Regions from separate parts of the Solibacillus sp. FSL K6-1126 genome, predicted to be linked through region 3. Evidence: riboswitches for the same ligand, from Rfam matches in the RefSeq annotation. Region 3 holds a riboswitch; each other region holds the start of a gene.
What was found. Region 3 has a riboswitch for cobalamin ahead of cobT (nicotinate-nucleotide--dimethylbenzimidazole phosphoribosyltransferase). Riboswitches for the same ligand answer to the same signal wherever they lie in the genome.

Region 1 (8,189 bases), 1.1 Mb from region 3:
ATGTGACGGGCTTGTTTATTTTAGGCTCGATGCTTATAGGTACTACAGTAGATTTATTGTCAGGTTCAGCGGAGCAAATGATTTGGAATAATGTTTATTTAGGTCTTTTTTACACATTTCTCTATGTAATTTTATTTATTATAAAAAAGCCTTTTCCTTTGTATGTTGCAATTGATTTTGCATATTTGCAAGGCTATGCACGAAAGGACAGTAAAGCTTTGTTCTTTCAAAAAGGGATTTTCGAATGGTTTCAGCTGATCCAGATTGTTTTCATTATTCGAGGACTTGTTATGGCAGGAATTACGGTCTTTCTGCTACAGAAATACGGAATTGACAGCTATGGGGATATGCTGATTTATAAACGTATAGCAAGCTGGCTGTTTTCCGGCATAGTAATGGGTATGTTCTTCTACATTAATGTAATCGTGCAAAATTACACGAACAGGGTACAGGAAAAAAATGATGAAAAGCTGCCGGAACCTGAAGTTATGGCGAAGTAATTTTTTGTGAAAGGATGATGGTGATGAAGAACACAGCAAATGTAAAAGAATGTCCAAAATGCGGCGGCACGGAATTAGGTAGAGGAAAACATAGCGGCTACAGTGTTATGGCCCCTGTTAATAAATTGAGTTTGGGTTGCAATATCGAATACATTATATGTACACATTGTGGATTTATCATTGAGGGCTATGTCGTAAAGCCCGAGAAATTTAAAGGAACATTTTAATTTAGACTTCCACTTACTAAAAGCCCATTGCAACCGCAATGGGCCTCTCATTTTCTATATTACAAAAAATTACATCTTCCAACTACCTCTGCTTTTACTGAATAATATGCTTTTGTATCTCCTTTGCATCCGCTGGATATGTCGCCATCAATTCATCACGCAACTCTTTAAGCTTTTTTGTATAACTTCCTGTAAAGCCATTCATTATAGCCGTCAAAAACACGGGGCTGTAATTTGTTTTCATTTGATTCATAGTAACCGCCCCTTCATTAATTCAACTGTTTTAGTCGCTCTTTTGCGGCCACCATATTTTTTAATGATGCAATCGTCTCTTGTTCCGTACGAGTTTTCAGGCCACAATCGGGATTGATCCAAAATTGTTCTTTTGCGATTACTTTTTTACCTTTTTCAATAATGGCTGCCATTCCTTCCACAGTTGGAATACGCGGGCTATGAATATCATATACACCTAAACCAATTCCTAGTTTGTATGGTGTTTCTTTTAGTACTTTTATGAGTTCTCCGTGGCTTCGTGACGTTTCAATTGAAATCACATCCGCATCCAATGATTCTATTACATCTAAAAAATCGTTGAATTCACAATAACACATATGTGTATGAATCTGGGTCGTTTCACGCACACCGCTTGTCGCTAATTTAAACGCATCTACACTTGCATCGATATAAGCCTTATGCAGACTTTTACGGATCGGCAAGCCTTCTTTCAATGCAGGTTCATCTACTTGAATAATATTGATTCCCGCATTTTCAAGTGCTCTTACTTCTTCTCTTAGTGCCAGGCCGATTTGATAAGCAACTTCTGAGCGAGCTAAATCATTTCTTACAAATGACCAGTTCAATATTGTAACGGGTCCCGTCAACATCCCTTTTACAGGTTTTTCCGTAAGTGATTGTGCCGCACTTACTTCCTTTACTGTCATCGGTTCTATCCATTCAACATCTCCGTATATAATTGGGGGTTTTACACAACGTGATCCGTATGAAACTACCCATCCATTTGTCGTAAAAGCAAAGCCATTTAATTTTTCACCAAAAAATTCGACCATGTCAGTTCGCTCGAATTCACCATGAACAAGGACATCAAGGCCAAGTTGCTCCTGAATGGTAATCCAACGTGCGGTTTCGTTCGCGTTGAATGCTTCATACTCGGTTGTTGTAATTTCCCCTTTTCGCCATAAACTACGGTTTTTCTTAACTTGTGAGGATTGCGGGAAACTCCCGATTGTTGTTGTCGGATAGTCTGGTAACTGTAAAAAGGCACGTTGTAGCTTACTACGCTTGTCGTAGTCATCAGTTCGTTTAAATGCTTCCGGTGTTAATGCGTTTACTTGTGCATGTACTGCTTTCTTTTGTCTTGATTCATGCAGTGCCAATGTTCGGATTGCTTTTTCGCTATCTAAAAAAGCCTGGATATGAAGAACTTCCTGCTGAAGTATTTTCCCTTTGATCATTTGCAATTCCGTTATTTTTTCATTGGCAAATGCCAAAGCATTTAGCAGCTCTGGTACAATCCCGTTTTCTCCTGCTGTTGTAACTGGCACATGCTGAAGACTGCATGATGTTTGTAGATGTATTGGTGAAAATGGTACATAGGAACGTATTTCCGCTACTAGTTCCAACTGCTTCTGCAGCTCGGCTCTCCATATGTCCCGACCATTAATAATACCTGCAAATAGAACTTTATCTTTTGGGAAACCAAACTTCTTTAACGCTGCTAGATTTTCATTTTTCCCATGAACAAAGTCCAGTCCAAAGCCATCTACAGGCAAATTAATCATTGTTTGATAGTCGGATAACGCTTCAAAATAAGTTGCGCAGATCGTTTCAACTGTCAGTCCTTTTAATATTTGATGATAGAAATGTTGAACTAATGCTATATCTTCGGACGTAAGGTCTTTTGTAAGGCTTGGTTCTTCAAGCTGGATCGACGTTGCACCACTTGCTTCCAACGACTGAAGCAACTCTTTATATACCATTACCAGCTGCTGAATATAGTGTTGTTTTTGTTCGTGATCTATACCTTTCGTCAGTTTATAAAATGTAAATGGACCGATAATAGTCACACGAGGGGTCATGCCGAATGCTTCGATTGCCTCCTGAATATATTGCGCGTAAACATTGTGTTGCAATGCCAGTTGCTGTCCTTCGTATTCCGGTACAATATAGTGATAATTTGTGTTGAACCATTTCGTCATTTCACTTGCCACCACATTTTCAGCACCGCGCGCCATTGCAAAATAGGCTGTTAAATGATGCTGCAATGATAGATGGTCGTATCTAGATGGAATCATATTAAACATAACGGCTAAGTCAAGCATACGGTCATAGTATGTAAAATCTCCTACCGTTAAAACATCCAGCCCTAAATTCTGCTGTTGATGGAGTTGGGCAAGTCGTAAGTTTTTCATTTCCTGTTCATAGGATTCCAAAGACAATTGTTCTTTCCAAAACGCCTCTGTTATACGTTTCCATTCACGATTTTGTCCAATATACGGATAGCCAATTACTGCTGTTTTCATAAACAATTCCTCCTTAAATTTGTTACATAAAAACCAAAACCCCTCTTTCAAAATGAAAGAGGGGTGTGAATGTTTAAGAGATTGACAATAAAAACCTTTGCATAATCAAAGGAGTTCTGTCTCACTTTCGCACAAAATCACCACCTATTTCCACGTAGGTATTGGCGTGTACTAGTTTCCGGCAGGTCTCCTGGCTCATCATCAACGTTCTTGTGACCCTTCCCATCAATAGACAGTGGTTGAATATCACGAACTCCGATTTACAGTTGCGGGACAGCACCAGACTTTCACTGGTTTCCCTTTTAAGCTTGTTCTCACAAGCACCGTAACTTACACAGTATGTAATTTCGTATACTATATCATAGAATTCTAGTTTTGAAAATTCTTTTTATTTTGCGACCATATTAAAGATATGCGGGGTTGAAATAATTTCAGTGGATGCTGTGTGCTTTTTATTAGAAGAAATTTGTTTATTTTAGCACTTCTGCGGATGATTTTAGAAAAGTTGACATACTTATTAGCTAATCTGGAACTGATATTAGCATATCCTGCTCCTTTATTAGAAAATCAGCAACTTATTAGAAAATCGGTGGATTTATTAGCACATTTTTATATTTATTAGAAAAGCCCGCAGTAAACTCCATAAAAAAACTTGCTTAAAAAGCAGCTACACTTTTTTCGCAAGTTAATCTTTCATTTCACTATTACTTTAGACGTTCGTCAATGAGTGCTTCCATATCACTCGCAATCGTTTCATATGGAACACCATCTTCGCCAGTGCCATAGCCTGAATAGTTTTTCACGGCGATTCCTTTTTCATCCACTAGGAAAAATGTATCGGCATGGATAACTTGATCGTTCCCTTCAATCGACTGGACAGGTGTTTTAAATGAGTTTCTGCCAAACTGCTCAATAAATTTTTGATCGTATCCTGTCAGCATATGCCATTTTGATTCATCTACTGGTGTATGGCGCGATAAATATTCTGTCAAACGCGCCGGTGTGTCGTAGTCCGGATCAACGGAAAACGCGACAATTTTATAATCTTCCAGCCCTTTTTTCTCGAGATGATCCTGGACACGGGTCATATTCATTGTCATTGGCGAGCAAATTGTTGTACAGCTTGTGAAGATGAACATTGCAAGCCATGGTTCCCCTTTTAGGCTGTCCAGTGTCACTTCATTGTTCCGGTGATCGGTCATCGTAAACTCGCTAATTTCAAAGTTGGTCGTCGGTTTAAACTGATAATTGCTGCATGATGTAAGTACAGTTGCTGCCAAGAGCATAAGTGCGAATACTATGTTTTTCGTTTTCATTTCTCTCTCTCCACTCTTTGAACATTACTCTCATCTTACCCAATATTTAGTATATTCTCAATAGTTATTGGAAGAAAGGACGTGTGTCAAAATTGTGAAGAGTTTCTCACGCTCTATCTGCAGGATGATGTAATGATACGAGTGCTGTATGAATCGCTTCAAGTTTTGTTTCTATCCGATACAGTAAATAAAAAGATATAAAGATCGGAAACGTTACTTCCTGAAGAATGGCAATCCACTGGTCCATTATAATCCCTCCATTTTTATTTAAAGAAGCCGGCAAAGCATCACACTTCGCCGGCCTTGCTATTAGCTGATCAGTTCAATTGCTGTTACATTACGCTCAACAATACGCGCAGATTTTTTTACATTGAACAAAAATCCGTCTTTCGAAAATACCGCCTGATCAATAATTGTTTGCATCGCTGCATTCACTTCAGCCTCAGTTAAATTCGGCTTCGGATCATTTATATTGATCGTCATCGTGCTTCCTGCAATGTTGGCAAATGTTAATTGTAAAACTTGTGCCATAAGCTCTCCTCCTTTTCTTTACTACACTTAATTAAGCTGTAATCGTTTCTTTCTGCGTTTTCACAGATTCGATATAATCGTAATCTGTTAAGCCGACGATTGTTGTCCCAACTGTGTATAGCTGCTGGGCTGTTGCGTTTCTTTCCAAGTTACGGAATGTGGAACTTTTAATCATTGGCTCATTAAATTCATCAAGCCCTGTCTGATAATAAACTGTCAACGTCGCAGATAAAAATCCAAATTCATTCATGTTTCTCACCTCCTTGCCCTATATATGTCATGATTTACAGAAAAAAGGGACAATGACGATGAAAAAAATTACAAAAACTTATATAATAGACAATAATGAGGTTTATCACCAATAGATTAGTAGAAGAAATTTCGTAGACAATATTAAGTAATGAGGTGAACATTGTGGGCTTAGATGGCTGGTTTTTATGGTTTATTTTATTTTGGGTTGTAGTATTGATTTCGCTTATGGGGATTGGCGGCTTTTTTATGTTCCGCAAGTTTTTGAAGGCCCTGCCGAAACAGGATGGTAAATCGGATTTAGATTGGCAAAACATATACTTAGATAAAACAATTCATCTATGGGGTGAAGATGAAAAACAATTACTTACCGAGCTTGTCAGTCCTGTACCAGAGTTATTCCGGCAAGTTGCCAAAGAAAAGATTGCCGGTAAAATCGGTGAAATCGCCCTGAATGAACGTGCCACAAAAATCGACTTGGACTTAATTATTCGTGGCTATATTATCGCTTCGCCAAAGCGCGACCATAAGTTTTTACGTAAAAAGCTCGATGAAATGAGAATTGATACGACGAATTATGATCATTTATTTGAGACGTAAAACGAAAAAGACTGTCTTTAAAAGTATAAAACTTTTAGAGACAGTCTTTTTTATGCGACAATATGCGATTTTTCAAGCTTCTTATATTTAATAAGCATACCGATTCGCCACGGTAAAATCATAGAGAAAGCCAAGATAAAGAACATACCGGCCAGTTCACCGACATCAAATGTATCGGCAAATATTAATTTCAAAATAATACGTAGTACAAGTAATCCCACTAATATGAATGGAAATGCTTTAGATTGCTTCATATAAATTGCGCCGTCTCGCACTTCAAACTTCGACGTTAAGATTAATACAGATGAAAATAACAAGCCTAGTGCGGCCGCTTCTACTATTTGAATTGGCGCTACACGAAATTCCTCAAAAATAAACATCAGTGCACCTGTTGACATCGCAAAAGGCGGGATGAGTATTTTTTTTTTGGATACCGGCTTTTTTTGTGCACGTAGTCTTATGAACATTACGAATGAGCCCATTAAGACTGCCATAATCGTCGAACCAATTAATAAATAGTGAGAAGGTATACTGTCAAACATCATATTCCTCCTCTTGCATGAACGAGTGTAAAGATCTGGTATATACGAATCATGCACCCTTTTTCCCTTATATTACTTCCCTTAGTATAGCACGGTCTTATTAAGCAGGGAACTGTCAGAATCCTTTAAAACCATCGAAAATCGGCAAGAGAAGATTAATAATATACGTCAATCCGTCAAAGAACAATAAAATTCCGACCGCAATCATAATATAGCCGCCAACTACTATGATTTTTTGGCTATGTGTGCGAATCCAGTTCATTCGTGAAATGAAGAATGACAATGTAAAGAATGGGATAGCAAAGCCTAAGTAGTATGCTAGCATATACCACATTGCCGAGTCAGGATTCGTTCCACCAAGGGTAATAATCGCTGCCAGTATTGGTCCTGTACAAGGAGTCCATCCCGCTGCAAAAGCAAGACCGATCAGCACCGAACCTAAATATCCGGATGGTCGGTTTTTGAACTGGAATTTGCGGTCTTTCATTAAAAAGTCAATTTGCAGCAGACCGACAATCATTAAACCGAATGCGACAATTAAAATGGCTCCAATTTGACGCAGTAAGTCCTGGTATTGAAAAAAGAAATCTTTCGCTAACGATGTTCCAAATCCGATGGCGATAAATATAATCGAAAATCCAAGCAAGAAAAATAAAGTATGTAAAATTGCGCGTTTTTGCATCATCCCTTTTTCGGCTTTCAGCTCATCGAGTGTCATACCGGTTATGTAGGACAAAAATGCAGGATAGAGCGGTAGCGTACATGGTGAAATAAAACTTAAAAACCCGGCACCGAACGCTAAAAGGATATTTAAATCTGAATTCATGCTGCTTCATTCTCCTTAACATTGATACCTTCATCGTACCAAATTTCCCCATACATTACTTGCTTTTTTAAATGAAAATTTTTTGACAGCATTTTGTGGTTGATTTGAAAGGTAAATGTGCGAAAGTGCCGCGCTAATGTTTGAAAAATAAATGCTCTGTCTGCATGATTGGACTGACACTTTAGCACATTTGAGAAAAGAAGGGCGTGTTTTATTATCGAATCATATCAATAATAAAAAGACTGGAATAAATGACCGAGGTAAACAGGACCACAATTGAAATCGTAATAAATTGGAACCTAAGCGACCAGCGCCATACACATTCCTTAGGATAGCTTTTTTTCCATCGAAGAGCTGCCTTAAAGTTAATAAACCAGCAATGCAATGTGATAAAAATGGAAGGAATGGTATACAATGCGATCAACAACAAAGATTGTTGGAATACGTTTGTCGTATATTTTCCGTAATGAATCATGAAGTATGGGAGTACAAACCAGAATACGGATGTAAATACTAATACGACAGCTGCCAAAATATGCAGCCATAAATATTCACTGTGTGTTTGCCTGTAATGTTTTAATGCTGCCTGCATGATAAATCACCTACTTTTTTCACTTACTATTCCCGCTTTTTGTCGAAAATGAAACCGGAAAAATATAGTAAACTGAAAAATCCTGCCTTTATCTCTTAAGATTAAGGCAGAATTTTTTAAAAAGATGAAGATAATTCGAAAATTTCTCTGTTGGACCGTAAATTCCATTCAGGTTCGAAGCGTTTCACAATTGCATTTTTCAGTTTATTCATTGCTTTTTCATTTTCCATTGGATATATTGCAAAATGCACATCGCTCGTCGGCAA
Region 2 (8,189 bases), 1.6 Mb from region 3:
GTATAGATGATAAGATAAAAGTGGCTCATCAGCGAGAAGTAAAAAAGAAATTAGTTGAAAATGGAAAGAGAATGAAGGGAAAAGAAATTTCAGAATCGACTCGTAATACAATGAGGAAGAACAATGGAAAAAGGAAAGGTATAATTATAGATGATGTGTTTTATCATTCAATGATGGAAGCTGAACGACAGCTACGTATAAATCGTAAAGTTATTGCTAAAAGGCTAAAAGATAAGGCATACCCTAATTATACAGAGGTTCAGATAAAGAAAACTCCTAAAGGGGAGTTTTCACATAATTCGAGGAAGAGTAAACGAATTTGCGTTGATGGGATTGAATACACTTCAATAATGGAAGCGAGTCGTCAGCTAGGTATCTCGAATAGAACTATATCAGAAAGAGTTAAGAGTGAGTCCTTTTCGAATTATAAGTTCATTGAAGTTGGAGAAAATCCCTTATCTAAAAAGGCAAGAAAGGTAATTATTGACGGTATTGAATATCAGAGTGTTAATTTTGCTTCAACAATATTAAGTATAGATAAAAATATACTAGTGAGAAGATTAGTTAGCGAAGCGTATCCTACTTATAAATATATCGAAAATGTCTGAATTAGATTTCTGATTTTAAAAGAGATTATGGAATTACAAATTGCTTAGGGCGCATTTATAAGCAAATTAGATTTGAGGATATTGGTTTTTGGTCAGTAATTCGTTATGAAAAGGGAAAATAAGGGGGACAAAAATTAAGAGAATTTTATTGGCAGAACAACCAATGCAAATCAATGCCTATGATATTGATGCGAAGGCATTGTCAGTAATATTGTGTACGTGCGGTGGTTTGAGGATCTACGCATGGCTTTTTTAAATAACCATTATCCATTGGCAGACATGATGGCAGTGCAAATTTCACCAATCTTGATGAAAACAGAAAAAGAATACAAAGTTTAACAATTTTTGATAAACCGGTCGGACGGTGCTGTATGGTGAAAATCGGACAATCCAGCTGGGAAATGGAGCTGGAGATTACTACCGAGAAACATGTTCATTGTATGGGGGAACAATACGGCTGCTTTTATCATTTAGAAAAGAAAAAGGTTGCGAAGATTCCGGAACCATTAAAGAAGCTTTTTAAAACAAGCAGTAAATAGTCAAATTAGGAGATTGCAAATGATGACTATAAAGATGATTATCCATTTTTACAATAAGCAAGAATTAATCTAATTTGAAAAAAACGCTATGGACCATGACCAAATGAACTGCACCCCAATTGTTAGACACATCTAACAATTGGGGTGCAGTTTTTCTATGGCAAAATTTACTGCGGGAGAAAAATTATAAGCGGCGTTACGTTACTTAGATGGTAAAGAAAGTTCTTATCAAATTGCCAGGTCAATGGGAACGAATTATCAAGCCATTTTAAAATGGGTCAAACAATATGAAACAAAGGAAATTGTCATGATAACGCAGTGATGGAGAATTTCTTTGGGATACTAAAATCTGAATTCCTTTACTTAAAGGAATTCGAAAGTATCGAGCATTTTAAAATAGAACTAGAAAAATACATAGAATATTACAATACGAAACGAATCAAGGCAAAATTAAAACTGAGTCCGGTGCAATACCGAACTCAGTTCACCCAAGCTGCCTAGGTTAAATTACCGTGTCTAACTTTTAGGGGTCACTTCAAAACCATAGCGTTTTAATTTTAAAACTTAAATGTATCATCTGTAATAGGGGCCACTTTAGCAACCGCATATGTCGCTCCTTTTTGACTGAAGAAATCATAAGTGGATCCTGTATTGGAAATCCCGTTCATTACTATCGGGTTGACTTCCTCGTCAGGGAACATTGTATCGTGCCCCAAATTCATGAGCGCTTTATTTGCATTATAGCGCACATATTTTTTCACTTCAGGGGAAAGTCCCGTTTCTGCGTATAAATCATCGGTATACTTCATTTCATTTTGATATAAATCGAGTAAATATTCATAGCCCCACAAAGTTAGCTCCTGCTGTTTTTCTGCTGGGAACGTTTTGAAAATGTTCTGGGCGAAAAAGCCGACTGCTACTCCGTGGATTGATTCGTCCATTTTGTTTCAAGTAAGTTCGTCATTCTTACTTCTGCTATATGCAGCTTATAATTTCTTATAAGATCAGATCATATCATATATAGCTTTTGCTATATCTCTCCGCTTCGAATACCATTATTGACTTGTACCCTACTCTACTCGCTTCCATGTAAAACCATGTGCTTTCGATGATCGTTGCACCTTATTGATATATTTCAACCTTTTAACTATCAATCTTGGCTCAGGATTGTCCTCGACTTAACGTTAGGATGTTCCCTGAATTCAAAGAGTTTTACTTGCGCCACGATTTAACGCAAGATTAAGCTAATCACTTCCGCACTATTTCGCAGTACACCTTGTCCTCCTAAATAAAGAGGATAGAAGAAGCCGGAATAGAATAAGAAGCTTTCAAGCATAACTGAAGCGAACATTGCTTTCCATAAGCTTTCCGGGTCATCTTCTTTTATAGCAGTGTATACTTCACCAATGCGGTTAGCCTTATATTGAAGAAACTCATTTTTTTGCACCCATTCAAAAACTTCGTCAATTTCCGTGTTTGTGCATAATGTTGTAAAAATGTACGAATAAGACTTTGCATGGATTGCTTCAAACGATCCGAATACCGTTAACACCGCTTTCTCCTGAAAATCGGGCGTGTACTTGGCGATTTCATTCATGCCGATGTTCGTTTGTACCGTATCAAGCAATGTCAGGCCGCCGAACACTTTTTTGTATGTCTCCTGATGTTCGAATTCCTTCCATTGTTTTACGTCTTTACTTACTGCAATTTCTTCGGGGAACCATATTTGTTTCCATTGCTGGTCCCAAAAAATACGAGCAAGTTCACTCGTAGGGGTATTCCAGTTGACCGCTTTATACGTTAAATTTGACATGCGACACACTCCTCAATTGTTAGTAAACGTTGGCGTACGTAATAAACGGTTTTAATGCCCTTCGTCCACGCATAAATATAGGCTTTTGCCAATTGTTCTGTGTTCCACTGATCCGTTACGTATAGTGTCATGGAAATTCCCTGGTCGACATGCTTTTGCGCGGCTGCGTAAAGGTCGATCAGTTCATACGGGTTTACTTCATAGGCTTCGGTGTAAAGTTCCTGGTTATCATTCGTTAAAAACGGCATCGGATAAATTGTTCGGCTATCCGCATAGTCACGTACTTCCACACGTTCCGTAACAGGGGAGATGGAAGCCGTACAACTGCGGATGTAGGAAATAGAGCCAGTTGGAGCAATCGCAAGTCTGTATGAGTGGAACAAACCATGCTTCAGTACGTCAGACTTTAGCTGTTCCCACATATTCCGAGTAATAATCGGTGTACCCCCAAGTGCTTTAATCACTTCTGGTGCAAGTTCTTTATCTTCTTTGTTTATATAAGTTTCAAAATAAACCCCGCTCGCATAATCACTTTCCTCAAATCGATAAAACGTTTCGTTCTTTTGCTTCGCGATTTTCATTGATGCTTTTAACGAGTGATAGTTCAGTGATTCCATAAACGCATCGATAAATTCGATCGACTCTTTGGAACCATAACGGATTCCGCTTTGTACAAGGTGTCCATGCAAGTTCATAACGCCCAATCCTACAGAGTGCATCACTTTATTGGCTTTCGACACAGAAGGGACGTTGACGATATCGGTCATCGTTGAAACATTCGTTAAAAGACGCATTGCTGTATCGACAAGCTGTCCGAAATCCTGAACTTTCGTTGCTTCGTGAATGTCGATCGATCCTAAATTGCAAGAAACATCGAGGCCGTATTCATTCGGCTCGTTTTGGTCGGTAACAACACTTGTTTGCTGGTATTGGAGAATTTCGGTGCATAGATTCGACATCTTCACACGCCCGATTTCCTTTAATGGGTGGATGTTATTGACATTATCATCGAATATTTCGAACGGGTAACCCGATTCAAATTGCGCCTTTTTAATTTCCGTATACAATTTACGGGCGTTTAAACGTTTCAGTTTACGGATGTTTGGATTATCCAAAAATTCGTAGTACATTTCCGTAATCGAAATTTCCGACATGCGTTTGCCGTATTCTTTGAAAATATCATAAGAACTGAATAATACGATATCTTTATCGCGGCGCATCAGTTCAAAGAAAATATCGGGAAGAATAATCCCTGTAGATAATGTAGCTAATCGGATTTTATCGTCGGCATTTGGTTTCTTGGAAGAGATGAACGCTTCAATATCACCGTGGAAAACATTTAGATAGACGACTCCGGAACCATTTCTTTGGCCAAGCTGATTCGAATACGAGAACGAATTTTCCAGCAGTTTCGCAACAGGCATAACCCCGCTCGCACGGTTTAAAATTCCTTTAATCGGATCTCCCAATGGACGCAGATCGGTCAAGTTTACCCCGACACCGCCGCCTAAGCGGGAAAGTTCAAGACAATAGCCGATATTCTCGGCGATTGAGTTCATCGTATCGTCCATCGTTAGTTTAAAACATGAGACTAGCTCACCGCGCGCTTTTTTCCCGCTGTTTAGGGCAGTTGGGGTTGCCGGCTGGTAGGCAGTCATGACCGCTTCGATGGCCTTTTCAGCCAATGCTTCATCGCCTTGTGCTAAATACAGGGCGATAATGACGATTCGGTCTTCATACTTTTCCAGAATTTCTTTTCCGTCCCGGCTTTTCATCGCATAGCTTTCGTAGAACTTAGAAGCACTCATGAATGAAGGAAACCGGAACTTGTAGGAATAGGCTTTTTTGTACATTTGTTTAATAAAGTCCATCGAGTACAATTCCAAAAACTCTTTTTCGTAATAGCCTTCATCGACTAAATAACGCACTTTTTCCTCGATATCGATAAAGTAGCGTAAACGGACATTCACGTCTTCCAGGAAATAGCGGCGTGTTGCTTCTTTGTCTTTCGCCAGATCCAATTCACCGGTAGCACGGTAACGGTTTAGAATATCGTTATTTAATTTTAAATATTGTTTCATATCGATGCCTCTTTCCAAATGGAGTAGTAGTAATCTGTAATCGCTTCATAATTCGCCGGAGTTCCTCGCATTTCCACTTTTTCGATTAACGGAATTCCGTATTGTGCTGCTAAAAGGTCACCTGCACGGCCGAAAAAAGCATGACCAAAATTACGGTTTCCGCTTACGATAATTCCTTTGCATAGATCAAAGTTCGCAGTCATGAACTGGTCGACGATAGGGGGAACAGAGCCTAATCCATCCGTATACGTAAATAGAAGATACGGTTCATCCATTTTCTCTACTTCCGCCAAATCCTTTGCGGGCAAGCCGAGTTTTTGCACAATGGATCGTACATTACCAGTTCGTGAAGCAAATATGATCATGCGGTCATTTCAGAAATGCGATCGATAATTGACGTCGGCTCTGCGATAAATTCACCGTTGATTTCAAATAACGGCACAGACAAAAAACCTGCATCGAGTACTATTTGTTTTGCGCTCTCATCATGGTCAATATTAATAACCTCGACCTCCAAGTTGGCAGCATCGAGCTCCGATTTTACCCATAGGCATTTTGGACAAATTGTTTTCGTATAAAGTTTCATAATAGAACCCCTCGCTATTTAAATATTACTAGTAATTGTGGTGCCACATGTCATGGGGGAACATGCAGAAAAAACAAAAAAAAGCTATCCCGGAAAACAGGATAGCTTGAAATGGAAACGAATAAAAGAGCGCCTCCATTTCCTATTCCCCGAAGAAATGTACGTAGTTTTAACGCGGCAGGTCTCCTGGCTTTGCTTCATTCGTCAGACATACCTTCCCATGCATTGCACAGTGGTCTATTCGTCTTCAGTCAGCATTTACAGTTGCGGGGACAGCGTTGGATTCACACCAAACTTCCCTTTTAAACTACATTTAGTAGTACCGTGATAAAAAAACACAATATATAGTTGAATTGAGTATAAGCTTTAACAACATAAAAGTAAAGAGCCTAAAGAAAGATAACATAAATCCATTAAGAATTCTAGAAAACTCCCTATTGAAAATAAAGAAAAAATATGGTTTTGTTATAACTGCATGTAAATAGATTTTATAAATGAGAAAGTTGGTTGAATATGTCGATTCAATTAAAAATTAAGAAAACCCACCCGAATGCTGTATTGCCGAAACAGGCACGGGAAGGGGATGCAGGGATGGATTTAAGTGCGGTTGAAGAAAAAGTTTTATTGCCTGGTGAATACGCATTAATTAAAACCGGTCTTCAAATCGAACTGCCGGAGGGAACAGAAGCGCAAGTACGTCCTCGTAGCGGATTAGCACTCAAACATGGGATTACGGTGTTAAATAGTCCAGGTACGATCGATGCAGGCTATCGCGGAGAAATCGGCGTGATTTTAATCAATCACGGAAAAGAACCTTTTACGATTGAAAAACAAATGCGAATCGCCCAGCTAGTCATTCAATATGTTCCGCAAGTTTTCATTGATGAAACAGACGAGCTGTCGGTTACGGAGCGCGGTGATAAGGGCTTTGGTTCGAGTGGAGTGAAATAATGAAAAAAAGCCTGCTTTCGGATGAACACAGGCTTTTAATCTTCTTTTTTCCACTTTATGTAATTGTATGACATTTGAAAAACAAATACGATCACGAGCAACAGCGTAACAAATATAAAGTTAGCGGAAAACCTTTCAAAATAATAAATGATCGCTAACGGAAAAATACAAAACGGGATTGAATAAATCGTGCGTAAAAATTTACGGCGATATGATAGGCCATGATAGGCAAACTTAAATCCTTTATCCACTTTCGGCTTTTTCCGGAAATACATAGACAAGACAAGTGTCGTAATTGAAATCACTAATAATATGAATCCGTACTGAATTAAAAAATCTAAATCAACCATATTAGTTTCCTTCCTCTCCTTTTGACTGAATATCGATCTGTGTCACAATTTTTGAAATCGGTAAATACGAAAGTTCACAATTATAACGCCCATCAGGTAGATCTTTGTAAGTACCGGACTTTATGTTATAAAGATTATCTTCAATCTTTACTTCAGTCGTATCAATACTTCTCCCATGACCGTTTACAAAGTTGATTTCACAAATCCCCTCCGCAAATTTCTGATTACCCGCTTGTAGATGATAAAAATCATATTCATAAATACCCGTTACAATCAGCATGAACAGCGTTAGCACACCAAGCATAAACGTATTCATGTTATAGGGGGAGGATTTCTTATTTACGAACTGCCGTATAAAAAAGAAAGCTGCAATGATGAATAATAAAGTGAAAATTATTAGAGCACTGTAAAATCCAATGAGCACCATCATTCCCTCCTTTAGAATTTATTACCTAATTTACGGATAAGTCGGGAAAAAGTTTCAGAATTATATCGCGATTTGTTTTATTGAGATAATAATGTGCTTAAAACAATCGACACTTTTTTCTAATAGGTACTAAGTATGCATAAGGATAAATAGAAACGTTTATCCGTTTAGAAGGTGATCAATCAATTTTAGTCGAATGGATAAGAATCATAGTAGAAAAAATAGGATGGAGGCATTGTATGCGAAGCGTGCAAAGTGTGTTGTTTGAGAAGTTTTTAATACTGCGCGGAACAAAGAAAAAGTTTATGGATTTGCGTCTGCTCGATGATTTTATTGCAATGAAGCATAACGAGAAACCGTATGAACTCGATGCTAAATTCAGAGATCAGTATCAAATAAAGAAAGACGAATTGAATGGCATTCACTATTACACAATTAATGAACAGCAAACACCGGAAAAGGTCATCTACTATTTCCACGGCGGAGCGTATATTAATGATCCACTGATTTTTCATTGGCGTTATTTAGTAAAGCTTGCACAGAAGACAAATTTCACGATTGTTGTGCCAATTTATCCGAAGCTGCCTAAACATACACATAGAGAGTGTTTTGTTGCCATCCATGACTTATATGATCATCTCGTTTTAAAATACGATGCACCGTTTATTTTTATGGGGGATTCTGCTGGAGGCGGGTTGGCAATGGCGTTGGCTCAGGATGTAAAGCGATGTTCGAAAAAGCAGCCGCAGCATATTGTTCTACACTCTGCTTGGCTAGATGTACGAGGGGAAGACCCGCGCTATAAAGAACTTGAAAAACTCGATCCGATGCTTG
Region 3 (8,189 bases):
ATGTGAACGGCTAAACGGCTTGTTTGGCACGAATGTTGTCTCATTTACCCCTTTAAATAAACCGCGCTTTGTTACGTTTGCAATAGCATCTTTATCCGGATGATTTTCAACGTCTTTAAATGCGATCGGATTGTCCAATACATTCAACACCGTTACCGTTCCACTCACTTCATGGCCGACGATTAGCTGCGGCTTGTCTTCCTTCGTAATGACGGCCATTCCTTCTGGGGAAACATCTCCTGCGATGTCATCCGAAAAATCCCGTAAGTTCAAATAGTCTACAAATTTTGCGCTTGCTGGATTTGTGATGTTGTACATCATGACACCACCGATGCGCTCGAGTCCGATGTAGGCAAAGATTTCATCACCTACTTTGCCGATCTTTACATCTTCCGGCTCGGGTCCTTTTTTACCGCTGCGATTATCAAGTTTCACGTTCGTATTACTTGCGTTGAAATGTTCGGGATGGTGCTGTGCTGTCATCGTTTCAAAATCACTGCCGCTATCGAACACGACATCCATTGTCTCAGCATCAAAGATAGTAAATGAACGTGCACCGAAAATATAGTCCTGCCCTTCTACAAAACCGTCGTAGCCAGACGTATCATATGTCACAATTTCTTCGTCTGTTTCGATTTCATTCAAATGGAAGTTTTCGCTGTCTTCCTCACCCCATTCGCGTCCATCGCCTTCATTGGCCGTGACGAGATAATCTTTGCCGTTAATCGTCACTGTTGCCATTCCATCGGGCATATAGATACCGAAGTAGTTTTCATTTTTAATCTCAATTTTGCCGTCTTTCATTAAGTCGATTTCATTGCCGGGCTTGCTGTGGTCTTTGAAGCCAAGCCCTTTCACAGACACCACTTCATTTGATGTTAAGTCAATTGTGGCAACGGCATTGTTTTCCTGTAACGCGACATACGCCATTGTGCTCGCTTCATTAACTGCTATGTATTCCGGCTCCAGATCTTTAGAAGGCTTTGTATTTTTCTTTAAAATGACATTGTCCGCAACGAGCTCAGCACGTTTTTCTGCTGTATCGAATGCTTCAAAGAAAAGCGTTTCTGCTGTTAATGCGTCAAAGCCGTTTGCTGTATTAATAACAGAAATGCTGCCTTTCGGGTCAACAATTTCCGAACCATAGCCTTCACGCGGCTCCCCCTCATTTGCTGTTAAAAGCTTCGTCCCGTCCGTTGTGAATGTAATATTGTCCGGCTGAATGCCTACTTTTGTCGCGCCAAGAAGCTTGCCATCCCCCGTTAGTACAACAGCATAACCGGCAGTATTGTAGCCTTTTGCCTGTACCGACACCGCAATTACATTTTCTTTCGGGTGTACCGTAATGCTTGTTAAATCACCGTATTCAAATGTTTGGTCGAATCTGGCAATTGTTTTGGCGATATCGATCGAAAGGAAAGGCTTTAACGTCATGGCCTCATCTTTTGTATAGTTGAGTGAGATTGCTTCGATTTTCTTCGTTTCGCCATTTACGATATACGTTGCATGGGTGTGCGGGTTATACACAACAATTTCGGTGGTACCACCGTCTTCATTTTGAACACCGGAATCATAACGTGCATCTAAACTTAACGTAGCTTCTGCGACAATAGCAGGCGTAGTGACCGCCGCTCCAAGAAGAGCCGCAGCTAGTAATTTCTTAGACATAGACAACATTCCACCTTTACATTTTTTCTTAGTGTAAGGGTGGAATATTAAGTTCATATGAATTAATTGTAAGAGATTGTAAGTATTATTATCACCGCATGTAATTAAAGGCCGGGAAAGTAGAAAGTTCCGGCTTAAAAGTAGAAAGGACTGACGCAAAAGTAGAACTCTGCGTCATGAATATAGAACGAGGACTGGTGAAAGTGGAACAAAACGGCTCTAAAGTAGAAGGCTTCGGGATAAGTAGAAGATACAAGCTTGAAAGTTGAACAGTTCGCTCCGAAAGTAGAACTTAGTACCTTATTGTAGAAAGTAAATTGAGAAAAGCGTAACAAAGCAGTCGCTCTTTTGAAGTAAGCTGCATAATTTCCCCAAAAACAAGTACCAATTTCTAATTGTTTCATATGATTTATATGAAAGGGGGAGAAGGTTATCGTCTATACGGAAACGATTGATCTTCAGGGTCATTTATTTACTGCGGTAACGGTTCAATTACCTAAAACAACATTGCTGACAATTTCGAATGAGCATGGCTACATTATGTGCGGTGCACTCGATGTTGGTCTGTTAAATGAAAAGTTGTCCGATCGCAAAATCATTGCGGGTCGTGCAGTAGGTGTTCGAACGATCGATGACTTACTTAAAGCGCCACTAGAATCCGTGACATACGAAGCAAGAGCGTACGGTATTGAAGAAGGTATGATTGGCGAAGAAGCATTATTAAAAATGATTTAGTTACATTGTAAGCTCTCAGGTGATGAGTTCCACCCCAAAAAAAGTTCCATGCAAAAAACCGCTCTTTCAATTTCTTGAAAAAGCGGTCTATCTATTTTTATTGACGTGATTACGTACAATTAGATTGCTTTATTATAATAGGAAGCTTTTGACCCTTTACTTCTTTTCACGGCTAGAAGCTCTTCTAATTTTTGAATATATTCACGGTCTGCCGATATTCTTGTAAGGCTTGTTAATAAATATGGTCTTAATCCGGAATTGATTTTTTGGCAACGCGCAAGATTGATCAAATACTTGGCCATCTTAAATGACTTTAAGTGCGTATGTCCATTTTTAAATTCCTTCTTCGTATTGACGACCATAAATTCCTGCTTGCGCCCTTTATAAAAAGGAATAATAATAAACTCATCTTTTTTGAAAATTTGATTCATATTATCCTCATCCTTTTCGAATATATTCAAAAACGACCTTTCACATACGGAGAAATAGTGATCACCCCGTTTCTCTTAATGCCCCTCCCGCCTCTCCTTTTTATTGGCCTTACTTTTCCTTACCCTATTTACCGGTTACTTTATTCCAAGTTTCATTCAAAAAGCACTTTTTTAGTTATTATTAACAATTCGAATACGTTTTTACATTTAGTTAATATAGGATATTACGGAGGGAATGCAAATGACAGGACAATTGCTTGCATTTCACTGAATTTTCTGTAAAATTAAATCAAGTTCTATTCATTCCCCGAATGTTTTGGTCGCACATAACATTTTCAGCGGATTGGATAGGGCTTTTCTTTATGATTTCTTTACTTACTCAATAAAACAAAATAGTTCCGCTTATTTGGTACTTTACTGGTAAAACAAATGGAATAGACTGAAAAACTCCATTTATTTCTATGGAATACCGAATTCATAAAAAAGGCGACATTAAAAGTTCCTGTCACTTTAAATGTAGCCCGTTTACGTAATTTTATTTTACGAATTTCATGTCTTGAAGATTTTTCTACTTGGCTACTAAAAGCGCTGCCGCTTCCTCCAACGTCACCATATTTGTAATCATCGAACATGCTGCATCTAGAATCGGGAATGCTAGTGCAGCACCCGAACCTTCTCCAAGTCTCATATTCATATGCAGCATTGGCTCTAATCCTAGAAGCTCAGCTGCAATTTTTGCACCCGGCTCTTCCGATAAATGTGACGGAATCAAATACGCTTTCACATTCGGATTTAACTTAGAGGCGATTAATGCGGAAACCGTTGAAATGTACCCGTCAACAACGACCGGTACACGATTTGCTGCAGCTGCAAGGAAGATTCCGGCCATCCCGCAAATTTCCAGTCCGCCTACTTTTGCTACAACATCAATCGGATCTTCGGCGTTTGGCTCGTTCAAGGTAATCGCTTTTCGAATGACTTCGGCTTTATATTCGATACCGCCAGCTCCGACACCAGCTCCAAAGCCCGTTACTGCCAGCGGATCACAGCCGTGAAGCACTGAAAGCACCGCAGCACTCGGTGTCGTATTCCCGATACCCATTTCCCCGGTACCAATGAGATTGATACCATTTTGGATCGCTTCTGTTGCGACTTCAATTCCTACTTCAATCGCTTGAATCGCTTCTTCTCGGGTCATTGCTGGACCTTTCGCCATATTGTCTGTCCCGTATTTGACCTTTTTAATGATTACCCCAGCATCTTGAGGTAAATCTTCTTTTACACCGATATCTACCGGAATGACTTGTGCATTCGAAATTTTCGCAATCGTACACATCCCTGTCGTCCCTTTCGGAAATGATAATGTTTGGAAAACCGTTGTACTTTGCGGATTTGGCGTTACGCCCTCCTCATACACCCCGTGATCCGCAGCCATGACGATCACCGCTTTATTATCGATTCTAGGCGCAAGGTCACCCGTAATTGTGGCGATTTGCAGAGCTAGTGATTCGAGCTTCCCTAGGCTTTGTGGTGGTTTGGCTAAAGAGTCTATGTACGTACGTGCTTTTTCTTCCATTTTTCGGTCGATTCCTTGAATCTGATCAATTGTTTGCTGTAATAATTGCATGTTTCGTTTCCCCTATCTAAATGTATTTTTGACAATAAAAATAGCCTGCAGTTTATTCGATAACAAATAAACTACAGACATATCCAGTGTCTATAAATAGTAAGCATACTTAGGCAGGTCTCCTGGCTCAGATTCACAATTTCATAGCCCCTTCCCAGAATGTAAATCCAGTGGGTTTTGCTATGCAACTCCTCTATACAGTGTTGGGATTACGCTAAAGCTTTTCACTTTATTCCCTATTCTCCCTTAACGGGCACCTAATGCTTGATGAATTTAACATTACTTTATGACGAATGGCTTTTTTCGTCAAGGATGATTTTCAATAAGCAGGAATTAAAACGCTTTCTGATTCAGAATTCCTTAAATATAAAAAAAGTCCACCTCCTGAAAATGTTGACTCATCAGAAATAATAATACGTTCGGGTTTTGTTTCTTTAATATTCTTAACGTCGAGAAATGCAGAGGTTGGTAATGTGCATGCGAAATGAGTACGATATCAATATCCGGTAAGGTAATTCATCTAATAAATACTTTTCTGAATTTTCCCTTTTATCTCAATGAAGTTTCATGTATACTAATATAAAATTGAATAGAAATAACTAGGGGAGTCCAATAAGTTGGGCTGAGAATGAAACACGTTGAAGTTTCTTGACTCTTGGGACCTGATCTGGATCATACCAGCGTGGGGAAGTTAGCATCGTATTATAGTAATACTACTTCTGTATACATATTAGCCGGGTCCGACCATTTATTGGACACCGGCTTTTTTATGTACTTCATAAGCTTTTTTAAGCTCCTCACTGTTGTGCTCTATCTCTTGTCCTTATATTCAAAAAAGGAGAGATTTATTATGTCAATGTCACCATCTTCATTAAACGAACAAAGTATTTCCATTATGTCTAACTTTTCAGGTAGCAATAAAGTATATGTAACAGGCTCTAGACCTGACATTAAGGTTCCAATGCGTGAAATCGTGTTAAGCCCGACAACTGGTACGTTTGGAGAAGAGGAAAATCCTCCAGTACGTGTGTATGACACCAGCGGACCTTATACAGACCCTGATTATTCTGTCGATATTACAAAAGGTCTCCCTGCCCTTCGCAGTACATGGATTCAAGAACGTGGCGATGTGGAGGAATATGATGGTCGTGAAATTAAGCCTGAGGATAATGGTTATAAAGATAAAAACGATCCTCGTACTAATCATAACGTGTTTCCTGGTTTAAAGCGGAAACCGTTACGGGCTAAAAAAGGGAAAAATATTACACAACTTCATTATGCACGAAAAGGAATTATCACGCCTGAAATGGAATTTATCGCAATTAGAGAAAATATGAAACCTGAATTCGTACGGGATGAAGTTGCAAAGGGTCGAGCGATTATTCCTTCTAATATCAACCATCCAGAATCAGAGCCCATGATAATAGGTCGTAACTTTCATGTAAAAATTAACGCGAATATTGGCAATTCTGCTGTTTCATCTTCCATCGAAGAAGAGGTTGAAAAAATGACATGGGCAACACGTTGGGGTGCTGATAATATTATGGACCTATCAACAGGTAAAAACATTCACACAACACGGGAATGGATTATTCGAAATTCGGCTGTTCCTGTCGGTACCGTACCTATTTATCAAGCACTAGAAAAAGTAAATGGTGTTGCTGAAGACCTAACATGGGAGGTTTACCGTGATACATTGATTGAACAAGCCGAACAAGGGGTGGATTACTTCACCATTCATGCTGGTGTTCTTTTACGGTATGTTCCGTTAACAGCAAAACGTTTAACAGGTATTGTATCCCGAGGTGGATCTATTATGGCGCAATGGTGTCTTCACCACCATAAAGAAAATTTTTTATATACTCACTTTGAAGAAATCTGTGAAATCATGAAAACTTATGATGTTTCATTCTCTTTAGGGGATGGCTTACGTCCTGGTTCCATTGCAGATGCCAATGATGAAGCTCAATTTGCGGAATTAGAAACTCTTGGAGAACTAACAAAAATTGCTTGGGAGCATGATGTACAGGTTATGGTTGAAGGACCGGGACACGTGCCAATGCACCTTATAAAAGAAAACATGGACAAACAACTGGAAGTTTGTAAGGAAGCTCCTTTCTATACTTTAGGCCCTCTTACAACTGATATAGCTCCTGGCTATGATCACATTACATCTGCTATTGGAGCTGCAATGATTGGTTGGTATGGGACAGCGATGCTTTGTTATGTAACGCCAAAAGAACATTTAGGTTTACCGAATAGAGATGATGTTCGTGTAGGGGTTGTCACTTATAAAATTGCTGCACATGCTGCTGATTTGGCAAAAGGGCATCCAGGAGCACATAAAAGAGATGATGCCTTATCAAAAGCTCGTTTTGAATTCCGTTGGAGAGATCAGTTTAATTTATCTTTAGATCCTGAACGTGCAATCGAATATCATGATGAAACTTTACCTGCTGAAGGTGCAAAGACAGCACATTTCTGTTCTATGTGTGGACCTAAATTTTGCAGTATGAGAATCTCTCAAGATATTCGTAATTTTGCAAAAGAAAAAGAACTTGATACGAAGGAAGCTATTGAAATAGGTATGAAAGAAAAAGCTGAACAGTTTAAGCAATCTGGTGGTAACATATATCAGTAACTTTCTTAAGGGGGCATTAGGATGAAGGTCGGAAAAATTGAAGAGGAAATTAATCAGCTCAAAACTCACCTTGCTGTTTTGGAGAAAAGTTTAAAAGAAATCCAGCAAAATTGTGATCATCATTTTAAAGGAAATCAATATCATGAAAAATGTATCAAGTGTAATAAAGTAAATGTTTTATATTATTAGTAAATAAAAAGTGTCATAAGAAATAAGAGATTCCATAAAAACCTTGCCTTAATTATTTTGTTAAGGCAAGGTTTTTTAACTTTAACAAGTAAAGATAGTTTAGAGGGTGAATTTTGTCGTGCCATCTCCTTCTGGAAATGCTGGATCAATCTTTTCATTGAGGGCCATTTCTTCCTTTTCAATTTCGTTTTGCCTGCCTCAACATACAAAACACGGCAATAATCCTTTTTCCGAATATGAAAATCACAAATTTGAATTCTGCTGTTCTGCGCTGATGATAATCTTTCAAAGCGTTTAACAAACCACCAATTACATTCGAAAGGTCTCCCCGATCGCTAACGATTTTAATTGTTCATTTTCTAAATTCGCATCTTGCCAATGAAAATGCAGCCGGTCTATCGCTTCCTTTGGCGTCTCATCTGCCAGCATATACGCACCGTAATGCATCGGGATGAATACTTTTGCTCCGACATCACAAAACGCCTGGATTGCTTCTTCCGGTGTCACGTGGGATGCATGCATAAACCATTCCGGATCATATGCACCGATTGGCATTAGCGCTGTATGTATGTTGAAGCGTTCGCCAATATCTTTGAATCCCGGAAAATACCCGCTGTCTCCAGCGTAATAAATGCTTTGCGCATCTGACGCCGTTTGCAGTACAAATCCGCCCCAATGCGATGTATTCGTATCCCAAAGCATGCGTCTTGTCCAATGCTGAGCGGGAACGAAATGAATTTCAAGCGGTCCTGCCTCATGCTTTTCGTACCATGAAAGTTCGATAAAATGGTGCAGCTTGTGACGCTTCATTAAATAACCGAGCCCTTCTGGAATGATCAATAGGAGATTGGGATTTCGTTTTTTCAGCTTTTTTAGCGTCGGTATGTTCAGGTGATCA
Region 4 (8,189 bases), 2.6 Mb from region 3:
GTAAATCAATAATTTTATCAACATGCTCATTCATTACCGGACATTGATCCTCACAGTTACGGCATGTTGTACAAGCCCAGATTTCTTCTTCTGTAATAACATCGCCGATTAATGACGGGCTGTAAATGTCTTCAATTACTGCACCTTCAGCACCAGCAGCCATTGCCAATTGGTTACCTTGTGTATTATTAAAGAATGAGAATGGTACCCAAGGCTTTTTCTTTAGCTCAACTGCACCGGTAAATGTTAGATGGTCTCGTAATTTTACGATCAGGTCCATCGGTGACAGCATTTTTCCTGTACCTGTTGCCGGACACATATTCGTACAACGTCCACATTCTACACATGCATACAGATCAAGCATTTGCTTTTGCGTGAAATCGTGAATTTTTCCGACTCCAAGCGGCGGCATACTTTCTTCATCTTCCGCTTCTTCCAATGCAGCAAAATCGATTGGACGTAATGTGCCAATACGGTCTTGACGGTTGTAATAAACGTTGAAAATCGACGTAATTAAGTGGAAGTGCTTACCTTGCGGGATATAAACAAGGAATGCTAATAACGCCAACAAGTGTGCCCACCACATAACGAAGAACAAGACAGCAGCAATCGTCGGATTCATCCACTGGAATACCCAGGCAATTGCAGATGCTACTGGTTCAGAACCTGTTAAACTATGTTCCTGCCATATTAAATAAAAGCCGTTGCCAAATAATGTGGCAAACATCAGGATTGCTAAAAACATATACACTAAGCCATTTTTAAAACCTTGCTTTAAACGCGCAAGCTTTTCCATATAACGACGGTAAAATGCAACCGCAACTGCGATTAAAATTGTTAGTACAACTAACTCCTGTGTAAATGTAAATACCGGATACAGGCCGCCGAGCGGTAAATGTGAACCTGGCGCCAGACCTTTCCAGATTAAATCGATTGCTCCGAACTGAACCATTAAAAATCCATAGAAAAACAGAACGTGTACAAGACCCATCTTTTTATCTTTTAATAGTTTTGACTGGCCGAATACTTTCTCGACAATATCCGACATACGTTCAGAAAATTTGTGATTGAACTCTTCTTTGCGACCAAGCTGAATGTAGTCATAACGTGTTTTCAACAAATATGCGAATAACCCCAGCGCATAAAGTAACACGGCGAAAAATGCAATCCAGTTAATGATTAAAAATGTATTCATCCTTTTCCCCCCTAGAATACGAAGCTTTAAACCCCTTTGTTTATCTCATACACCCCGATAAACTATTTTTCCATATTAAACTATAAACCCATTGTAATAATGAATGAGCATTCAGTCAACAGATTTCGTCATTTATTCTGAAAATTAAATCAAAATATAAAAAATGCTAGTTAGACGATTTTTCCGTCTTAACTAGCATTTTTCGTTTATTTAAATACGTCGCCACTACGAATATATTCGACATCCTGAATCGATAATCGATAGTTTACAACACGTGCTGCAGCAAATAAATAATCCGATAATCGGTTTAAATATTTTTGTACAACTGGTGAAACATCTTCAATTTCTTTCATTAAAGATACAGTTTCGCGTTCCGCACGGCGGGCAACTGTTCGAGCGATATGCAGAGTAGCTGCTGCAGGTGCTCCCCCTGGTAAAATGAAACGTTTTAATGGTGGAGCTTCTTCGGAAAGTACATCGATACGGTTTTCCAAAACAGTGATTGGTTCTTCGGTAAGTTTGTAATGGCGTTCTTTCATTACATTTGCCAAGTCCCCGCCTCCATCAAACAATTCATGTTGAATGGCTGTTAAGTCGTCAATCAAATCCTTGAACTTTTCTTGCTCCAATTCACTGACAGCTTTACCGATAAATGAATTCAGCTCATCAATTGTCCCGTATGCTTCAACACGCAGATGGTCTTTATCAACACGTCCTCCAATAATGCTCGTCTTTCCTGTATCGCCTTGCTTTGTATATAATTTCATCCATCATCACCCTTTCGATTTAGTATTCTAGAATTTTTGAAAATTTCCTTTAAGTATATTGACACTCTTTTTCCATGCGTAAGCTTTTTCCTTTAAGGTTTTTCATTTATTATAATGCTGTTTATATTTCTTAATCGCTTCGATCGTCACTTCAAAAACGGCCCGGCCGATCAGTTTGCCGATTTCTGTAATAGGTCCGGCATACGGCATTTCTTCACCTTGTTGGGTAGCGGCAATTAATAAACTGTCCGTTGCGGTGCTTGTTGCTATCGTATTTGTTACTGCATCTTTTATTTGCTGATCTGCCAATGCTTTCGTTTTGGCTTCTGTTGCCGTAATCATCGCCTGAATAAATGCTTCATCTGTCAGCTTACCATTAATGATTACCCATGTATTAATCGTACCAATATGTGGCTCTTCTTCGCGCAAATATGTTTTCGTAACGTCAACACTGTTGCCTACCCCTGCTGTTACCATGACAAGGATTTCTGCATTATTTTTCGAAAAATGACGAATTGCCGCGCAGCTTGTTTCCACGGCTGTCAGCATGACGACCGTATTTGTTGGAGAAAACTTGCGCTCTTTCAAAAAATGCTCCGTTTCCTCTTTCACATTATAAATATCGTATTCAGGAGCAATGGAACGGTTGAGTAATGTGTCATACCAGCCTATGCCGGCATTATGAACAGCTGATGAAATTACTTTTAGCGGTGCCTGTGCCTGATATTCGATATAGTCTTTAGTTATTTGAAACTTGTTGATATGGATTGCCGCAGCTTTTCTTTCCATTTCATTCGTTGGCAGCATCGTAATTTGCGGTTTTGGCAGTTCCGGATGGGGATATGTCGCAATTCGAGCCTGATACACATCGGCAATCTGCTCTTGCAGCACGACTTCATGCGGTTCACCAAACGCCCGTACTTCACCATTTTCCAATAGCAGCAGCTCATCACAATAAAGCGATGCCAAGTTAATATCATGGAAAATCGAGACAACTGTCAGCCCATGCACCTCAACTTGCATTCGAATCATATCCAAAATCTGCTTTTGATGCGCGATATCCAAATGGTTTGTCGGTTCATCCAATAGAAGCAGCTCCGAATTTTGTGCAAGTGCCTGTGCAATAAATACCCGTTGCTGCTCGCCGCCGGATAAAAACTCCAAGTATTGATTTTTATATTTCGAAACACCTGTGCTTTCCATCGCCCGCTGTACCGTCGTTTCATCTTCTTCCGTCCAAGATGAAAAAAAACCGCTCTGATGAGGGTAGCGTCCTAACGAAACCGCATCATATACACTGTTCGTAAATGCGCTTGCATTTAATTGAGGGAGTACGGCCATCTTTTTCGCTAATTGCTTGTTATCATAACTTTTAAGCGGTTTCTCTTCAATGAAAATTTCGCCTGTTTCACATTTCAGCACACCACTGATCATCTTCAGTAATGTCGATTTTCCGCTACCGTTTGGACCAAGAATCCCGAGAATTCTTCCTTTTTCCACGTGAAACGTCATATTTTTCACAACCGTTTTCCCACCGTAACCGCCGGATAGATTATTTACTTTTAACATTATGCAACAACCTTTCTACGTTGCTTGAAGAAGATATAGGCAAAGACGGGTGCTCCAATAAAGGAAGTAATAACACCAATCGGCAGTTCAATAGGGGAAATAATTGTACGTGATACTAAGTCACAAATGACGAGCAGGCTTGCACCGTTCAAAAACGACAATGTCAATAAATGTCGATGGTCTGCTCCGATTAGCAGGCGAATCATATGCGGTACTACTAATCCGACAAATCCAATTGTCCCGGATGCAGCAACAGCCGCTCCTGTTAGAATGGAACCACCCGCCAATATCATATACTTGCTGCGCTTAACATTTACCCCTAAATACTGGGCACGCTCTTCTCCATAAATCATCGCATTCAATTCACGGCGAGTCAGCCAAATAATTGCCGTTCCAAGCACCATAAATGGCAGAACCATCCGGACATATGGCCACCCTCGCATCGATACACTTCCTAGAAGCCAGCCGATGATTTCTCGTAGCTGTTCACCAGTAAGTGCGACCATTAAGGAAATACAGGACCCTAAAAACGAGCTGAAAATAATTCCCGTCAAAATCAGTGTCTCCATTTTCATCGAGCGGTCAACAAGTCTGGCAAATGTCAGGACGATGATCATCGTACATGCAGCTCCAGCCATACTGAATACCGGCAATGTGAATACACCGAGCACCGGTATGGAAATGCCTAAAAAGATTGTCATTACCGCACCTACCGAGGCCCCTGATGAAATACCTAATGTGTATGGATCTGCCAAAGGGTTTTTAAGCAACCCTTGGAATGCTGCCCCCGCAATTGCTAAAGAAGCCCCGATTAATGCGGCTAAAATGACGCGTGGCATTCGGATTTTCCACAAAATACTGTATGCAACCGGATCTGTTGTTTTATCCCACAATGTCGAAAACGGAATATTAACAGACCCGAACGAAATGCCAATCCATATACTGCTTAAAAGCAATCCAATCGATAGTACATAGGCGATTGAATATTTTTTATTCATTGAATACCTCTGGATAAATTGCTTCCCCAATTGATTCAATACCTTCTACAATACGCGGACCTTGTCGACTTGTCGTATCGCTATCGACTAATTTCACATTGGCGTTTTTCACAGCATCCATTTCTGCATATGCATCATTTTCCTCGATTGCTGCCAAGTCGTTTTCATATGTTACTAAAATGATATCCGGATTGCTCTTTACAAATTGCTCCGAGCTGTACTGCGGCCACCCGAGTTCCGGAACGGCATTTTCTACATTTAATACTTCAAGCATTTCACTAATGAACGTCTCCTGTCCAGCAACATATAGTTGCGGATTTGTCCCAACAACAACAAATACGGACTTCTCTTCCAGGTCGGCTACTTTCACTTCAATTTCTTCAATCCCCTCTTTAATGGAGACGATCATTTCTTCTGCTTCTTTTTCTTTATTCGTCAGATTGCCAATTTGTTCGATTGTTTCATATGTTTCTTCAAATGTTTTCGCATCTTTTACAACAAATACAGGAATTCCTACTGATTCAAGCTGAGCAATCGCCTGTTCATTGAAGCTGTACAATCCCGATTCATGTGCGACAACTAAGTCGGGCTGCAGGCTGATTATTTGTTCTAGATTAAATTCCATGCCGCCAACTGATTCTTTAGATAATGCTTCTTCAGGATATGTATCATTGTCGTTCACAGCGATAATTTCATCGTTTAACCCTAGTCCGAATAAAATTTCCGTATTGGATGGAGCCAATGTAATAATGCGCTCTGGTGCTTTTTCAAGCGTGATTTCTTTGTCCAAGGCATCTTTTATAGTTACCGGGAATTGTGCTGCTTCAGTTACTTCTGTATTGTCTTTTGCTGATTGTTCATCTGTTGCTTTTTCCGAGTTGCATGCCGCCAATGTTAATGTAAGTAATGCTGCGGAAGATAGCAGTTGCCATTTTTTCAAAATAATAACCTCCAAAATTTCGTTGTATAATTTTCTACAAAAATAAAAAGCTTCCTACTAAAAATGAAGGAAGCTTTACGTATGCAAATAAAATTCAATGGAAAAAGAATTTATCCGCCACATCCTATCCTCGTAGGTTTATTTTAGGGCATTATAAAGGCAGGTCTCCTGGCTTATGCATAACGTTGTAAGCGCCTTCCCGAAAGTTTTTCAGTGGCATACTGCTCTCAACTAGCATTTACAGTGGCGGGACCGCATCGGAATTGCACCGATTTCCCTTTTACTCCTTACTCTATCAGTGAGCAAGAACCTTTATCGTCCATATAAAATTAATAGCTCTATTATAGCTGATATTCAGAAAAATGTGTGCTCAATCGCCAAAGTTTCAGATAATTCTTCTTATTTCGCTGAAATTACGAATAAAAGAACTGCTTACCCCTTTGCTTTTAAGCTTTTTCAATTGCCGTTTCAGCTAAACGTTTAATCGTAATGTCATCCATTGGCGGGTTGTGCAGACCTGCACGGACATCACGGTAATAGCGTTGAAGCGGATTTGATCTTTGCAGGCTTTTTGCCCCAACAAGACGCATCGCTTTATCGACAACTTCGATTGCTGTATTTGTCACTACATGTTTCGCAATATTGATTTCATTGACTAGTGTCGCCTTTTTAATCGGGTCATTATATAGTCCCGCAACTCCGTAAAGCGTAAAGCGTGCTCTCGTCAACGCCAAATCCATTTCGCCAATCAGCGTTTGTACATTTGGCAGCTGGGCAATCGTTCCTTGAATACTGTTCGGGGAATGGCTATTCGCAAAATTAACTGCGTAATCGCGTGCAGCCTGGGCAATACCTAAATAGGTTGCCGGGATAAGCAGCAACCAGCCGTTCAGTTTAAATCCGGTTGAATAATTCGGTAATTCCACTAAGTTTGTTTTATCAACTCGTACATTATCGAGCACTAAATCATCGCTTCCCGTACCACGCATTGATGCAACATCCCATGTATTTTCGACCGATACCCCTTCAGCCGTTTTCGGAACGAGGAAAAATCCTAGCTGTCCCTCATCTTCAATCCATGCCGAAACTAAAAAATAGTCGAGGTCCGGTGCACCGCTCGTATAGTTTTTACGTCCATTAATTACATAATAATACCCATCACGTTTTGCTGAAGTTCCCGGACGTCCGCCACGTACTGGACTTCCCATTGCAAACTCGCTTACCGCACGATTGACTGTCGCGCCATTTGCAACCTGTTTACCAAACCAGTCGAGCTTTTGTTCATCCCAGTAACGATTTTCGAAAATCTCGCCTACATTTTGAATTGTCCAAGAAACAGCCAGCCCGGTGCTTCCGCAATAGCTCGCCAATGTTTCCTGCAGTAATAGCGCATCATAGACTGTGAAGCCATCCCCGCCATATTCCTTTGGCAGCGTTATTTTTGTATAGCCGATTTCACGCAGCTTCCGGAAATTTCCAAATGGAAATGTTGCTTGTTCATCTGTTTGCTGAGCATTTACTTTCACGCTCTCTGATATTGTTTCTAACTTTTTCAGCCATTGTTGCTGCTCGTCGGTTTGAATAAATAATTCCTTGCTCATGGAAAGCACCACCTCATATTTATTGTCCTGTATATAGAAGTCAAATTTAATAGTACGTTTCGGGAAATTACAAGTCAATAGATATCCCCAGTTCCTTTATAGGGATTACACTAGATGCGTTTCCCTGTTTTGTAATTGGAAGGTTTGCTGGCGGAATTGGAACAAATTACGGAAAAAGGAGAACTGATTCAACTTAATGTGGAAAATAGCACCTCAAAAGGAGAACTGTTGCTCTCGAAACGTAAAACGAATCACGCTTAAAGTAGAAATCTCACAATCCTCAAAGAAAAAACACCCTATTTTCGTATACAGAAAATAGAGTGCTTTAAATAGTTGAATTACATTTTTTCAGGTGCGCTTACGCCGATTAGTTTCAGTGCATTCGCCAATGTTGCTTTTACTGCTGTGATTAATGCTAAACGAGCTTCTGTCAGCTCTTTGTTATCCTGGTTCAATACTTTTTCTGCATTGTAGAAGCTATGGAATGCAGCTGCCAAGTCTTGAATATAGTTTGCGATACGGTGTGGTGTGCGGTGTTTTGCTGCATCTGCCACAATTTGCGGGAATGCGCCGACTTTTTTCAGTACATCTTCTTCTTTTTCTGCTACTAGCAAGTTCAGGTTTTCCAATGAAGCTTCGAAACCTTGCTCGTTAGCTGCACGTAAAATCGATGAAATACGCGCATGTGCATACTGTGCATAATATACTGGGTTTTCGTTCGATTGTGATACCGCTAAGTCTAAATCGAAGTCCATATGTGAATCCCCTGCCGTTTTAACGAAGAAATAACGTACAGCATCCAAGCCCACTTCTTCTACTAACTCACGCATCGTTACAGCATTACCTGTACGCTTACTCATTTTGAATTTCTCACCGTTTTTGTACAGCTGAACCATTTGGATAATATCTACTTCCAATGTGCCGCGGTCATAGCCAAGTGCTTCGATTGCCGCTTTCATACGTGGAATATAGCCGTGGTGGTCAGCACCCCAAATATTGATCAGTTTATCAAATCCACGACGCAGTTTGTCTTCATGGTAAGCGATGTCCGGTGTTAAATATGTGTATGAACCATCGTTTTTAATTAATACACGGTCTTTATCATCACCGAATGTTGTT

Region 1: it holds a riboswitch for cobalamin, as region 3 does, so the genes downstream of both, metE (5-methyltetrahydropteroyltriglutamate--homocysteine S-methyltransferase) here and cobT (nicotinate-nucleotide--dimethylbenzimidazole phosphoribosyltransferase) in region 3, are expected to answer to the same signal.
Region 2: it holds a riboswitch for cobalamin, as region 3 does, so the genes downstream of both, MHH44_RS08470 (glutaredoxin family protein) here and cobT (nicotinate-nucleotide--dimethylbenzimidazole phosphoribosyltransferase) in region 3, are expected to answer to the same signal.
Region 4: it holds a riboswitch for cobalamin, as region 3 does, so the genes downstream of both, MHH44_RS03550 (ABC transporter substrate-binding protein) here and cobT (nicotinate-nucleotide--dimethylbenzimidazole phosphoribosyltransferase) in region 3, are expected to answer to the same signal.

The regions. Positions count from the first base shown of each region.
Region 1 covers NZ_JBBOPD010000001.1:2,266,341-2,274,529, forward strand. The annotation lists gene MHH44_RS11090 (VC0807 family protein) at 1-500, shown strand, start outside; gene MHH44_RS11095 (hypothetical protein) at 524-727, shown strand; gene MHH44_RS11100 (hypothetical protein) at 822-980, opposite strand; gene metE (5-methyltetrahydropteroyltriglutamate--homocysteine S-methyltransferase) at 997-3,267, opposite strand; cobalamin riboswitch at 3,431-3,610, opposite strand; gene MHH44_RS11110 (SCO family protein) at 3,972-4,583, opposite strand; gene MHH44_RS11115 (YvrJ family protein) at 4,690-4,830, opposite strand; gene MHH44_RS11120 (DUF2922 domain-containing protein) at 4,893-5,114, opposite strand; gene MHH44_RS11125 (DUF1659 domain-containing protein) at 5,146-5,364, opposite strand; gene MHH44_RS11130 (DUF2621 domain-containing protein) at 5,529-5,963, shown strand; gene MHH44_RS11135 (CcdC family protein) at 6,014-6,505, opposite strand; gene MHH44_RS11140 (cytochrome c biogenesis CcdA family protein) at 6,621-7,331, opposite strand; gene MHH44_RS11145 (hypothetical protein) at 7,546-7,923, opposite strand; gene MHH44_RS11150 (hypothetical protein) at 8,040-8,189, opposite strand, start outside.
Region 2 covers NZ_JBBOPD010000001.1:1,745,707-1,753,895, forward strand. The annotation lists gene MHH44_RS08435 (hypothetical protein) at 1-608, shown strand, start outside; partial or broken gene MHH44_RS08440 (acyl-CoA thioesterase) at 772-1,147, shown strand; partial or broken gene MHH44_RS08445 (IS3 family transposase) at 1,442-1,648, shown strand; gene MHH44_RS08450 (ribonucleotide-diphosphate reductase subunit beta) at 1,705-2,088, opposite strand; partial or broken gene MHH44_RS08455 (ribonucleotide-diphosphate reductase subunit beta) at 2,379-2,960, opposite strand; gene nrdE (class 1b ribonucleoside-diphosphate reductase subunit alpha) at 2,948-5,041, opposite strand; gene MHH44_RS08465 (ribonucleotide reductase stimulatory protein) at 5,038-5,364, opposite strand; gene MHH44_RS08470 (glutaredoxin family protein) at 5,403-5,627, opposite strand; cobalamin riboswitch at 5,787-5,969, opposite strand; gene dut (dUTP diphosphatase) at 6,141-6,578, shown strand; gene MHH44_RS08480 (hypothetical protein) at 6,614-6,928, opposite strand; gene MHH44_RS08485 (cobalamin biosynthesis protein CobN) at 6,930-7,355, opposite strand; gene MHH44_RS08490 (alpha/beta hydrolase) at 7,595-8,189, shown strand, end outside.
Region 3 covers NZ_JBBOPD010000001.1:3,362,135-3,370,323, forward strand. The annotation lists gene MHH44_RS16745 (choice-of-anchor I family protein) at 1-1,668, opposite strand, end outside; gene MHH44_RS16750 (YunC family protein) at 2,101-2,403, shown strand; gene MHH44_RS16755 (hypothetical protein) at 2,523-2,834, opposite strand; gene cobT (nicotinate-nucleotide--dimethylbenzimidazole phosphoribosyltransferase) at 3,403-4,461, opposite strand; cobalamin riboswitch at 4,557-4,737, opposite strand; TPP riboswitch at 5,053-5,167, shown strand; gene thiC (phosphomethylpyrimidine synthase ThiC) at 5,318-7,102, shown strand; gene MHH44_RS16770 (serine protease) at 7,124-7,291, shown strand; gene MHH44_RS16775 (MBL fold metallo-hydrolase) at 7,601-8,189, opposite strand, start outside.
Region 4 covers NZ_JBBOPD010000001.1:714,011-722,199, reverse strand. The annotation lists gene MHH44_RS03570 ((Fe-S)-binding protein) at 1-1,195, opposite strand, end outside; gene MHH44_RS03565 (cob(I)yrinic acid a,c-diamide adenosyltransferase) at 1,402-1,962, opposite strand; gene MHH44_RS03560 (adenosylcobinamide amidohydrolase) at 2,065-3,531, opposite strand; gene MHH44_RS03555 (FecCD family ABC transporter permease) at 3,531-4,529, opposite strand; gene MHH44_RS03550 (ABC transporter substrate-binding protein) at 4,522-5,469, opposite strand; cobalamin riboswitch at 5,611-5,798, opposite strand; gene MHH44_RS03545 (acyl-CoA dehydrogenase family protein) at 5,916-7,070, opposite strand; gene argS (arginine--tRNA ligase) at 7,409-8,189, opposite strand, start outside.